2 regions of the Geodermatophilus sp. SYSU D00708 genome follow, and region 1 is predicted to be linked to the other one. Evidence: riboswitches for the same ligand, from Rfam matches in the RefSeq annotation. Region 1 holds a riboswitch; the other holds the start of a gene.
What was found. Region 1 has a riboswitch for cyclic di-AMP ahead of ACI79D_RS20555 (C40 family peptidase). Riboswitches for the same ligand answer to the same signal wherever they lie in the genome.
Positions count from the first base shown of each region.

Region 2: another riboswitch for cyclic di-AMP. It lies ahead of ACI79D_RS10040 (C40 family peptidase); the one in region 1 lies ahead of ACI79D_RS20555 (C40 family peptidase).

Region 1 is NZ_JBJGYS010000030.1:10,672-15,409, reverse strand. It holds gene ACI79D_RS20570 (Lrp/AsnC family transcriptional regulator) at 1-22, opposite strand, end outside; gene ACI79D_RS20565 (DEDD exonuclease domain-containing protein) at 19-1,905, opposite strand; gene ACI79D_RS20560 (hypothetical protein) at 2,112-2,426, shown strand; cyclic di-AMP (ydaO/yuaA leader) riboswitch at 2,636-2,806, shown strand; gene ACI79D_RS20555 (C40 family peptidase) at 2,823-3,908, shown strand; gene ACI79D_RS20550 (M48 family metallopeptidase) at 4,131-4,738, shown strand, end outside.
Region 2 is NZ_JBJGYS010000009.1:77,298-82,035, reverse strand. It holds gene ACI79D_RS10060 (NmrA/HSCARG family protein) at 1-758, opposite strand, end outside; gene ACI79D_RS10055 (SMP-30/gluconolactonase/LRE family protein) at 805-1,704, shown strand; gene ACI79D_RS10050 (hypothetical protein) at 1,706-2,323, opposite strand; gene ACI79D_RS10045 (hypothetical protein) at 2,367-2,519, opposite strand; cyclic di-AMP (ydaO/yuaA leader) riboswitch at 2,859-3,006, shown strand; gene ACI79D_RS10040 (C40 family peptidase) at 3,019-3,531, shown strand; gene ACI79D_RS10035 (hypothetical protein) at 3,572-3,949, opposite strand; gene ACI79D_RS10030 (HAD domain-containing protein) at 4,105-4,647, shown strand; gene ACI79D_RS10025 (hypothetical protein) at 4,654-4,738, opposite strand, start outside.

The DNA.
Region 1 (4,738 bases):
TCATGACGATGGCGGTGATCACGCCGGGGATGCTAGCCGGGCCCCGGTCCGCCCGACGGCGGCGCGCGAGCCGGGGGAGACCCGGTCGGGGCGGGCCCGCGTGCCCAGTGGCCGGCTGTCGGCGAACGGGTCGCGGTCGGCGTGGCCGGCCTCCACGCGGTCGAGGAACGCGGTGTAGCTCCCGGTGCCCGGGGCGGCGCAGGCGAGGGTGCCTGTGACCTGCACCAGCCGGGTGCCCGGCTTCTCCATCCAGCGCAGCACCAGTTCGGTCTCGTCGACGGAGGCGGCCAGCTCGTCGTCCGGACCCAGCGGTGTCTCGGCCGTGGCCAGCAGTCCGGCCAGGGTGGCCCGAACGGAGGCGCCCCGCGGCGCGCAGCCCGCGGCCACCAGGCGGCCCCGGCGGACGACGGACAGCTGCCAGCCGCCCTCGCCGTCCGGGCGGGCGAGGACCAGCTCGGCGACCGCGGCCAGCGACTCCAGCCGCTGGCGCCGGCGCACCGCCCGCACCAGCACCGCCACGCGGTCGCGGAGCACGGCGGCGTCCTCGTAGCGCTCCTGGGCGGCGAGCCTGTCGACGCGGGCCAGCAGCGGTGCGAGCAGGGCCTCGGGGTCGGCGGCGACCGCGGCGCGCAGCACGCCGGCGATCTCGGCGTACTCGTCGACCGACTGGGCGCCGGTGCAGGGCGCGCCGCAGCGGCCCATCCCGGCCAGCGCGCAGGCGGTGCCGAGCACCTTGAGCGACAGCCGGCCGGTGCACTGGCGCAGCGGCAGCGACTCGTGGACGGCGGCGACGGCGGCGTCCGCGGCCCGCCGGTCGGGGAAGGGGCCGAGGAACACCCCGGCGCCGGGGCGCACCCGGCGGACCACCGACAGGCGCGGGAAGGGCTCGTCGGTGAGCCGCACCCACAGCGCCCGTTCGGGGAACCGGGAGCGCCGGTTGTAGCGCGGCTTGTGCTCGGCGATGAGCCGCAGCTCCCGGACGGCGGCCTCGAGGTCGTGCGCGCAGGGGATCGCGTCGACCCGCCGGGCCAGCGCGACCATCTCGGTGATCCGGCTGCGCTGCTCGGCGGCGGTGAAGTAGCTGCGCACCCGGCTGCGCAGGTCGTTCGACGTCCCGACGTAGAGCGGCTCGTCCCGCGGGCCGCGGAACACGTAGACCCCCGGGCCGGTCGGGACGGCGTCGGCCAGGTGGCGCTTGCGCAGCCGCTCCGGGTCGACCTGGCGGCTGAGGGTGGTGAGCTCCTCCAGCGTGGTGATGCCGAGGGGACCCAGCCGCTCGAAGAGGCCGTGCAGCACGTCGACCGTGGCGCGGGCGTCGGCCAGGGCGCGGTGGCACGGTTCGGCGTCGGCGCGGAAGAACGGCGCGAGGGTGGCCAGCTTGCAGTTGGGCACCTCGTCGCGGGTGAGCAGCCGGCGGGCCAGGACGGCGGTGTCGACCGAGGCCGCCGCGGGCCAGGGGATGCCGTTCTCCGCGCAGGCCGCCTTGAGGAAGCCCAGGTCGAACGGGGCGTTGTGGGCGACGAGGACGGCACCCCGGGCGAACTCCAGGAAGCTGGGCAGCACCGCGCCGATGCGGGGGGCGGCCGCGACCATCGTCGTGGTGATGCCGGTCAGCACGCTGATGTAGGGCGGGATCGCGCAGCCCGGGTCGACGAGGGTCTGGAACTCTCCGAGGACCCGGCCGCCGCGGACCTTCACCGCGCCGATCTCGGTTATCGCGCTGTCCTTCGGGGAGCCCCCGGTGGTCTCCAGGTCGACGACGACGAACGTCACCTCCGCGAGCGGGGTGCCCAGCTCGTCGATGGTGGCCTGCTCGTAGCGGGGGAGGCCCGCCGCGGCTCGCGCGGCCGTCCCGGCCAGGTGGGCGGGGGAGAGCGGCACCTGCCGGGGAAGGGAGGACGGCACGGGGCGGACGGTAGGTCGGGCCAGTGACAGTCCCGGGGACGCGCGCCGGGTCCCGGCCGGATCGCGACCGCCCCGGGACGCCGCGCGGACGGCGGGCACCGCGCGGGCGCACGGAACTGTCGGTGGCCGTCCCTACCGTGCCAGCCGGACCGACCGAGGCCATGGAGGGCCTCCACGACCGGGGTCGGCCGGGTGAGGAGTGGGCCATGTTGATCGACTGCGAGACCTGCACCGTGCGGGGCACCGGCTGTGCCGACTGCGTCGTCACCGTGCTGCTGGGGGCGCCGCCGGGCTGGCGGACCGAGGACCCGACCGTCGTGCCGATGACCGCGCGGCGCGGCGCGGACGCGACCGGGGACGGCGTCGTCCCGGGCCCGGGCGTCGTCGTGGAGTTCGACGAGGTGGAGCGTCGCGCCGTGAGGGCCCTGGCCGAGGGTGGTCTCGTGCCGCCGCTGCGGCACCAGGCCGAGCCGGAAGAGCGGTCGGGTGGGGCCGGGCGGGGCCGGCGGCGCACCGGGTGACCCGGCCCGTGCGGCCGGGTCACCCGCAGGCGGGCGCGGGGTCCATCCCGGCGGCGTGTCGGGCCGGGCGATCCTGTGGATGTCCCCACAGTTCCCGCTGGCCCCATTTGTCACAACTTCATCACGCCCGTACGGTGAGCCGGTCCGACCGGGTGGTCGTCGCCCGCAGAGAGGTGACCTCGGCCGGGCACCGCCGAATCGCCCGACGCGTCCCCGTGGCGCCGAGGGGGAACCGGGGACCCACCGCAGCACTGGGGTGAGTTCTCGCGTGCGCCGGTCCGCCGGGGCACACGCGCCGGCCCGCCGGCGCGCAGAGATAGGGCACGTCTTCCCAGCCCGAACCCGTCAGCTAACTCGGTAGGCGGTTGCTGAGGAAGAAACGGAGAGCCGCCGACCGTGGCGACCCCCCGCCCTGCCCTGGGGCATGCGCTCGACCAGATCCACTCCGACCTCCCGGTGGCCTTCCGCCGCCCGACGCTGCCCCGCCGCCTCGGCCGCGGGCTCGTCGTGGGCGCCACCGCGACCCTCGCCCTCACCCTCCTGCCGGGGACCGCCGCCGCGGATCCGGAGCGCGCCGCGAGCGCCGCCCAGGCGGCCCAGCTCGTCGCACAGGCCGGACACGACCTCGAGGTCGTCACCGAGCAGGTCAACGACGCCCGCGAGGCGCTGGCCCAGCAGCAGGCCGCGGTCGAGGCCGCTGACCAGGCAGCCGCGGCGGCCCGCGAGCAGCTCGGCGCCCTCGACGGCCAGATCCGCCAGGTCGCCCGCACCGCGTTCACCAGCGGTGACGGGATGCACGAGCTGGACCTGCTGTTGACCAGCGACTCGCCCGAGGACTTCGTGTCGTCGCTGGCCACCCTCGACGCGATCGCCGGCCACACCAACGACGTCCTGGCCGACGTGGCCGAGAGCGCCGCCGCGGCCGAGCGGGCCCAGCAGGAGGCCGACGCCGCCCGGGTCCAGGCGCAGGCGACCCTGGACGACGTCACCGCCCGCCAGGCGCAGCTCGAGGCGGACATCGCCGACTACCAGGCGCAGTACGCGGCGCTGTCGGCTCCGCAGCAGCAGGAGGTCGTCACGGCCCACGCCGGCCAGGCCGTGGCCGCGCCCGCGCCGGCGCCCGCCGCCAGCGGTTCGGCCCAGGCCGCCGTCGACACCGCGCTCGCCCAGGTCGGGGACCCCTACGTCTGGGGCGCCGGTGGGCCGAACGCCTTCGACTGCTCCGGCCTGACCCAGTACGCGTACGCCGCGGCGGGGATCAGCCTGCCGCACTCCAGCCGCATGCAGTCGACGATGGGCCGCGCGGTGTCCCGCGCCGACCTGCAGCCGGGCGACCTGATCTTCTACTACAGCCCGGTCAGCCACGTGGCGATGTACATCGGCAACGGCCAGATGGTGCACGCCTCCACGTCGGGCCAGCCGGTCAAGGTGGTCGGCGTGGACTCGATGGGCGGCATCACCGCCATGCGCCGCATCGCCTAGCGACCGGCGGCAGGGCAGCGGGCCGGTGACCTCCCGGAGGTCACCGGCCCGACGCGCGTCCGGCCCCCTGTCGGGGCCAGCTGGCGCCCCGCCCCGGACCCCCGCGGCCCCCTGCCGGGCCGCCGCCGGCCCCGTCCCGGGTCCCGCCCTGAGCTGGCGAAGGGTGAGGAGGACGGGGTCCTTACACGGTGGGGGGCAGGTGGTCCTCCTAGGATCGGCCGGGTGAGCGCCCGCCGGGCCGCGCTGCTGGTCGCGGTGGTCCTCGGGGTGGCGCTCGTCGTCGTCATCGTCGTCCGGACGCCGTGGACGCTGCTGCCCGACCCGCCCGGGGGACGCACACCGGTCCGCCCGGGGGCGGGCCTGCCGCCGGGGGTCGCCGAGCGGGCGGAGTCCTTCGCCGCGTCCCTCCGGCCGGCCTCCCTCGCCTCCCTGGTGCTGAGCCTCGTGGCGTCCGCGGTCCTGGCGCTGACCCCGCTGGGCCGCGGGCTGGTGACCGCGGTCGCCCGGCCGCTGGGCGGCGGCTGGGCCTGGCAGGTGCTGCTCGGCACGGTCGCCCTCGTGGTGGCCGGCCGCCTGGTCACCCTCGCGTTCGCCGCGTACGGGGAGACGGTGCGGCACCGGTACGGGCTGTCCACCCGCAGCTGGGCGCTGTGGTTCCGCGACGTCGCCGTCTCCACCGCGATCTCGGCCGCGGTCACCGCAGGGGTCCTGCTCGCGCTGGTGTGGCTGGCCCGGCACGCCCCCGGCACCTGGTGGGCCTGGGCGGCGCTGGTCGCGGCCGGGTTCGTCGTCGTCGGGTCCTTCCTCTACCCGGTGCTCATCGAGCCGGC
Region 2 (4,738 bases), on a different contig from region 1:
GCGGGTGGCGCGGCGAACCAGGCGAACATCGCGCGGGAGTCCTCGTCCTCGCCCAGGGCGTCGAGCGGCAGCGGCTCGTAGCGCGCCGGCAGCCCCGCGCGCTCACCGAAGGCCGCGGCGACCTGCTCGCCGGTGCGCTCGTCCCCGCCGATCTCGACGGCGCCGCCCGGCACCCGGGACGGGTCGAGCAGGACGGCGGCGGTGACCGCACCGATGTCGGCGACGGCGATCATCTGCAGCGGCACCCCGGCCGGCAGCGCCATCCGGACGACGACCGAGCCGTCCTCGGCCGACGCCATCCACCGCAGGTTCTCCATGAAGAAGACCGGCCGGACGAACGTCGCGGGCCGGCCGAGGCCCTCGATGTGCTCCTCCACCCGGCGCTTGCTCTCGAAGTGCGGGATGCCGGTGTGCCGCTCGGCGCCGCCGACGGAGCTGAACACCAGGTGCTCGACGCCGGCGTCGGCGGCCGCGTCGGCCAGCGCGATCCCGTCCGCCAGCTCGCCGTCCACCCCGCGCGGGCCGAACGGCGTGGTCATCGCGAACACCCGCTGCGCGCCGCGGAACGCCGTCCGCAGGCTGTCGGGGTCCTGCAGGTCGGCGCGGACCAGGTCGGCGCCGCGGTCGGCGAGGTCGCGGGCCCGGTCGGGATCGCGGACCAGCGTGCGGACCCGGGCCCCGGCGGCCAGCAGCGCACGGGCGGTGGCGCCCCCCTGCTGCCCGGTGGCTCCGACGACGGCGATCACGGGTCCGGGCACGCTGCGCTCCTCGAGAAGGGGTCGGGTCCCCCTAGGGTGCCCGACCATGGCGGATCGGCAGCTCAGGACGGTTCTGGAGGGCGGCGGGTTCTTCGAGGGCCCGCGCTGGCACGAAGGCACCTGGTGGGTGTCGGACTTCTACCGGCACACGGTCAGCCGGGTGACCGCGGACGGCGCCGAGACCGTCGTCGTCGAGGTCGAGCAGCAGCCCTCCGGGCTCGGCTGGCTGCCCGACGGCTCGTTGGTGGTCGTGTCGATGAAGGACCGGCGGGTGCTCCGGTACGCCGACGGGTCGCTGACCACCCACGCCGACCTCGCCGAGCACTGCGGCGGGCACCTCAACGACCTGGTGGTCGACGTGCACGGCCACGTGTTCGTCGGCGACTTCGGCTTCGACCTCATGGGCGGCGGCACCGCCGCGACCGCGTCGCTCAAGCGGATCGACCCGGACGGGACGGTGTCGGTCGCCGCCGAGGGGCTGCAGTTCCCGAACGGCTCGGTGATCACCCCGGACGGCGGCACGCTCGTCGTCGGCGAGACGCTCGGCAACCGGTACACCGCGTTCGACCTGGGGGCCGACGGGACGCTGGGTAACCGGCGGGTGTGGGCGTCGCTGGGCCCGGAGGTCACCGGGACGACGGTCGACGAGGTGCTCGGCCAGCTGGTGGTGGCCCCCGACGGCTGCGCGCTGGACGCCGAGGGACGGATCTGGGCCGCCGACGCGGTCGGCGGCCGGGTGGTGCGGGTGGCCGAGGGCGGGCAGGTCGTCGACGAGGTCGCCGCGCCGGACGGGCTCGGGGTCTACGCCTGCATGCTCGGCGGGGACGACGGCCGCACGCTGCTGATGTGCTGCGCGCCGGACTTCTACGAGCACAACCGCGCGCCGGTGCGCGAGGCGGTGCTGGTGGCGACCGAGGTCGACGTCCCCCACGCCGGCCGCCCGTAGGTCAGCTCCCGGTGGCCCCGGGCGGCGGCTGGCTGGAGCTGTGCGGGACGCTGGGGTCCTCGGTCCCGATGGTGCCGCCCTTCGCGGCGCGCGGCTCCTCCGCCTCCGACGGGGGCCCGACCAGGTCCTCCTGCGGACGCGTGCCCGGGACCTCGTCGGTCGGTTCGTTGACGCCCCCGGCGGGACGGCCGGTCATGTTGCCTTCGGACATGCCTGCCCGGTACCCGGGACGGGCGGTGGTCAGTCGGCTCGGAGGACCCGGACCGGGGAGCCGGCGAGGAAGGCGGCGACGTCGTCGACGGCCTCCCGGTAGAACCTCGTAGGTGCCGCAGGTGACGCCGCGCTCGCGGGCGGCGGCCAGGTCGATGGCGGCGTTGCGCGCGCCGGTGGTGACCAGCAGCCGCAGGTTCGGCAGGCGGTCGAGCAGGTTGCGCGGGAACGGGGTGCGCTCGCGCATGGCCACGACGACGTCGAGGGGGGCGAGCCGCTCGGCGACGGCGTCCTCGTCGTCGAGGTGGTCGGGAAAGGTGACGACGTCCAGCGGTGCGGGGACGCGGGGCCAGTCGGCGAACTCCGCCGCGGCGGACTGGTAGTCGTCGAGGACGGCGACCCGGTGCACGCGGCCCCCGCCCGGGACCGGGCGGGGGCCGCGTGCGGGCGGCTCAGCGGCCGTAGCCCTTGCCGCCGCGGTTCTTCGCGGCCTGCTTGGCCTGGAAGTCCGCGATGAACTGCTTGATCTTGGCCTGGTTCTGCGGCTTGCGGGCCTCCTGGATGACCTTCGCCGCGATTCCCGACGCCACCAGCTTCCGGATCATGCCGGCCATGGGGTGTCCCTCCTCGTTCTCGGTTGCCTGCAGTCGTGCCCGCCCAACGGTCGCGCCAATCCCCGGGTTCCGGACGCCATCCGCAGTGCGTCCGTCACTGCGCGTGCGGACACTCCGCGGTCGGACGACTTTGGTCCCGACGCCGTGACCTGCGAAAACGCATCCATGACATTTCCGCGCGCTCCGTAGTGACACGTGGTCGCGGCGGCGTGTCGCCATGCGGACAGGCCGCCGTCCCGCGGCCGTCCGGTGGGCTGCGACGCCCGGCAACCCCCCATACGGTCGTCCGCGGTCCTGCCGGGCCCCTCGTCACCGAACCGTGGTGACACCGGCCGGACTACGCCGAACCGGACACGGTCATCCGCCGTGCCCGGACCGGGGACCCACCGAATCCCTGGGGTGAAGCGCGTTCGCGCGCCGGGCGACTCCCCCGTCCGAACCCGTCAGCTAACCCGGTAGGCGGCCGTGGAGAACAGGAGAACCGTCGTCGATGACGACTGCCCGCACGTCCTTCGCTCGTCGCTCGTTCCGCGGGATCGCCGTCGCCGCTGTTGCCGGCGCCGCCGTGACCCTCGCCCCCGCCACCGCCTCGGCTGACGCCGGTGACGGCGGCTCCGGCGCCGTCGCCGCCGCTCCGGTCGCGGCCCCGAACGGGGCTGCGCAGAAGGCGGTCGACACCGCCCTGGCCCAGCAGGGCGACCCCTACGGCTGGGGCGCCGCCGGCCCCAACGCCTTCGACTGCTCGGGGCTGACCAGCTTCGCCTACCGCGAGGCCGGCATCTCGATCCCGCGGACCTCGCGGGCGCAGTCCGGCTTCGGCACCCCGGTGGCGAAGTCCGACCTCAGGCCCGGTGACCTGGTGTTCTTCTACAGCCCGGTCTCGCACGTCGGCATGTACATCGGCAACGGCCAGATGGTGCACGCCTCCACGGCCGGCCAGCCGGTGAAGGTCGTCAACCTCGACTCGATGCCCGGCTTCAACGGGGCTCGCCGGGTCGCGTGAGTCGCGGCGCCCGGGCCGTTCTCCCGAGCGGCCCGGGCGCTCACTCCAGCCGGCAGGGCACGGGGGCCTGCTGGGCCGACTGGAGTGAGAAGACCGCGCCGGCGTCACCCGGCCAGGAGTGCAGGAACAGCAGCCCGACGCGGGTGTTCAGGAACCCGCCGGGGCCCTGCTCCTGCACCCTGGCCGTGAGGGCGCCGGTGTCGTGGTTGCGGTAGCGCTGCAACTCGTGGCCGGCGGCCAGGGTGACGACGTCGCCGACCGCGCCCATGACGAGCACCGCCTGCCAGTGCTCGGCGGGGTCGTTCTGGCACAGCCGGACGTGCACCGGGTGCGGCGCGTGGCCGCGGGCGCGCCGGTCGCACGCGGTGGAGTGCTCGACCCGGCTCGGCCCCGGGTACGGCTCGAGGTGGTCGGCCACCGGCTCCCCCTTCGAAACGTGCGCGGCCGGATCACCGGCCGACCATCAGTGCAGCACGGGACATGACCCGTGAGCGGGGCCGACGAACGCGGTGGACGCCGAAGTCGCCCGCTCGCGTGGGTGAGCCCGTGGCCCGGTGACGCAGCGTGCCCGGGGTGCGCGGCCCGCCGGCGGGGTACCGCACCGACATGGCCGACGTCCCGATCCTGCTGCTGGACGTCGATGGCGTGCTCAACGCGGCCTGCGTGGACCTGCCCGAGGGCTGGCAGCGGGGCACGTTCAACGGGTTCGTGCTGTCGTGGGACCCGACGGTCACCGCGCGGCTGCGCGAGCTGCACGAGTCCGGCCGGGTGGAGATCCACTGGCTGACCACGTGGGCCGGGGACGCCGACCGGCTGCTGGCCGAGCCGATGGGGCTGCCGCGCGGACTGCGGACCCACGAGCGGAACGGCGCCACCCCGACCGGGTTCGCCGGACCGCTGGGTGGCGCGTCGGGCTGGTGGAAGCTCGACCTGGCCCGCGAGGTGGCCGAGGCCGAACCGGACCGGCGGATCGTCTGGATCGACGACGACCTCGCCGAGCAGGCCGACGACACCGGCGAGTGGCTCGCCGCGCACCCGCACGTGCTCGTCGTCGCACCGGACCTGTGGGCCGGGCTCACCCACGCGCAGCTCGACGAGATCGAGGCCTGGCTCTGATCCGGCTCAACCGGGCACGCGGACGAAGCCGTGCCCGTCCCAGTGCCAGCGCACGGTGATCGGCACCGACGGGCCGCTGGCGTGGGAGTCC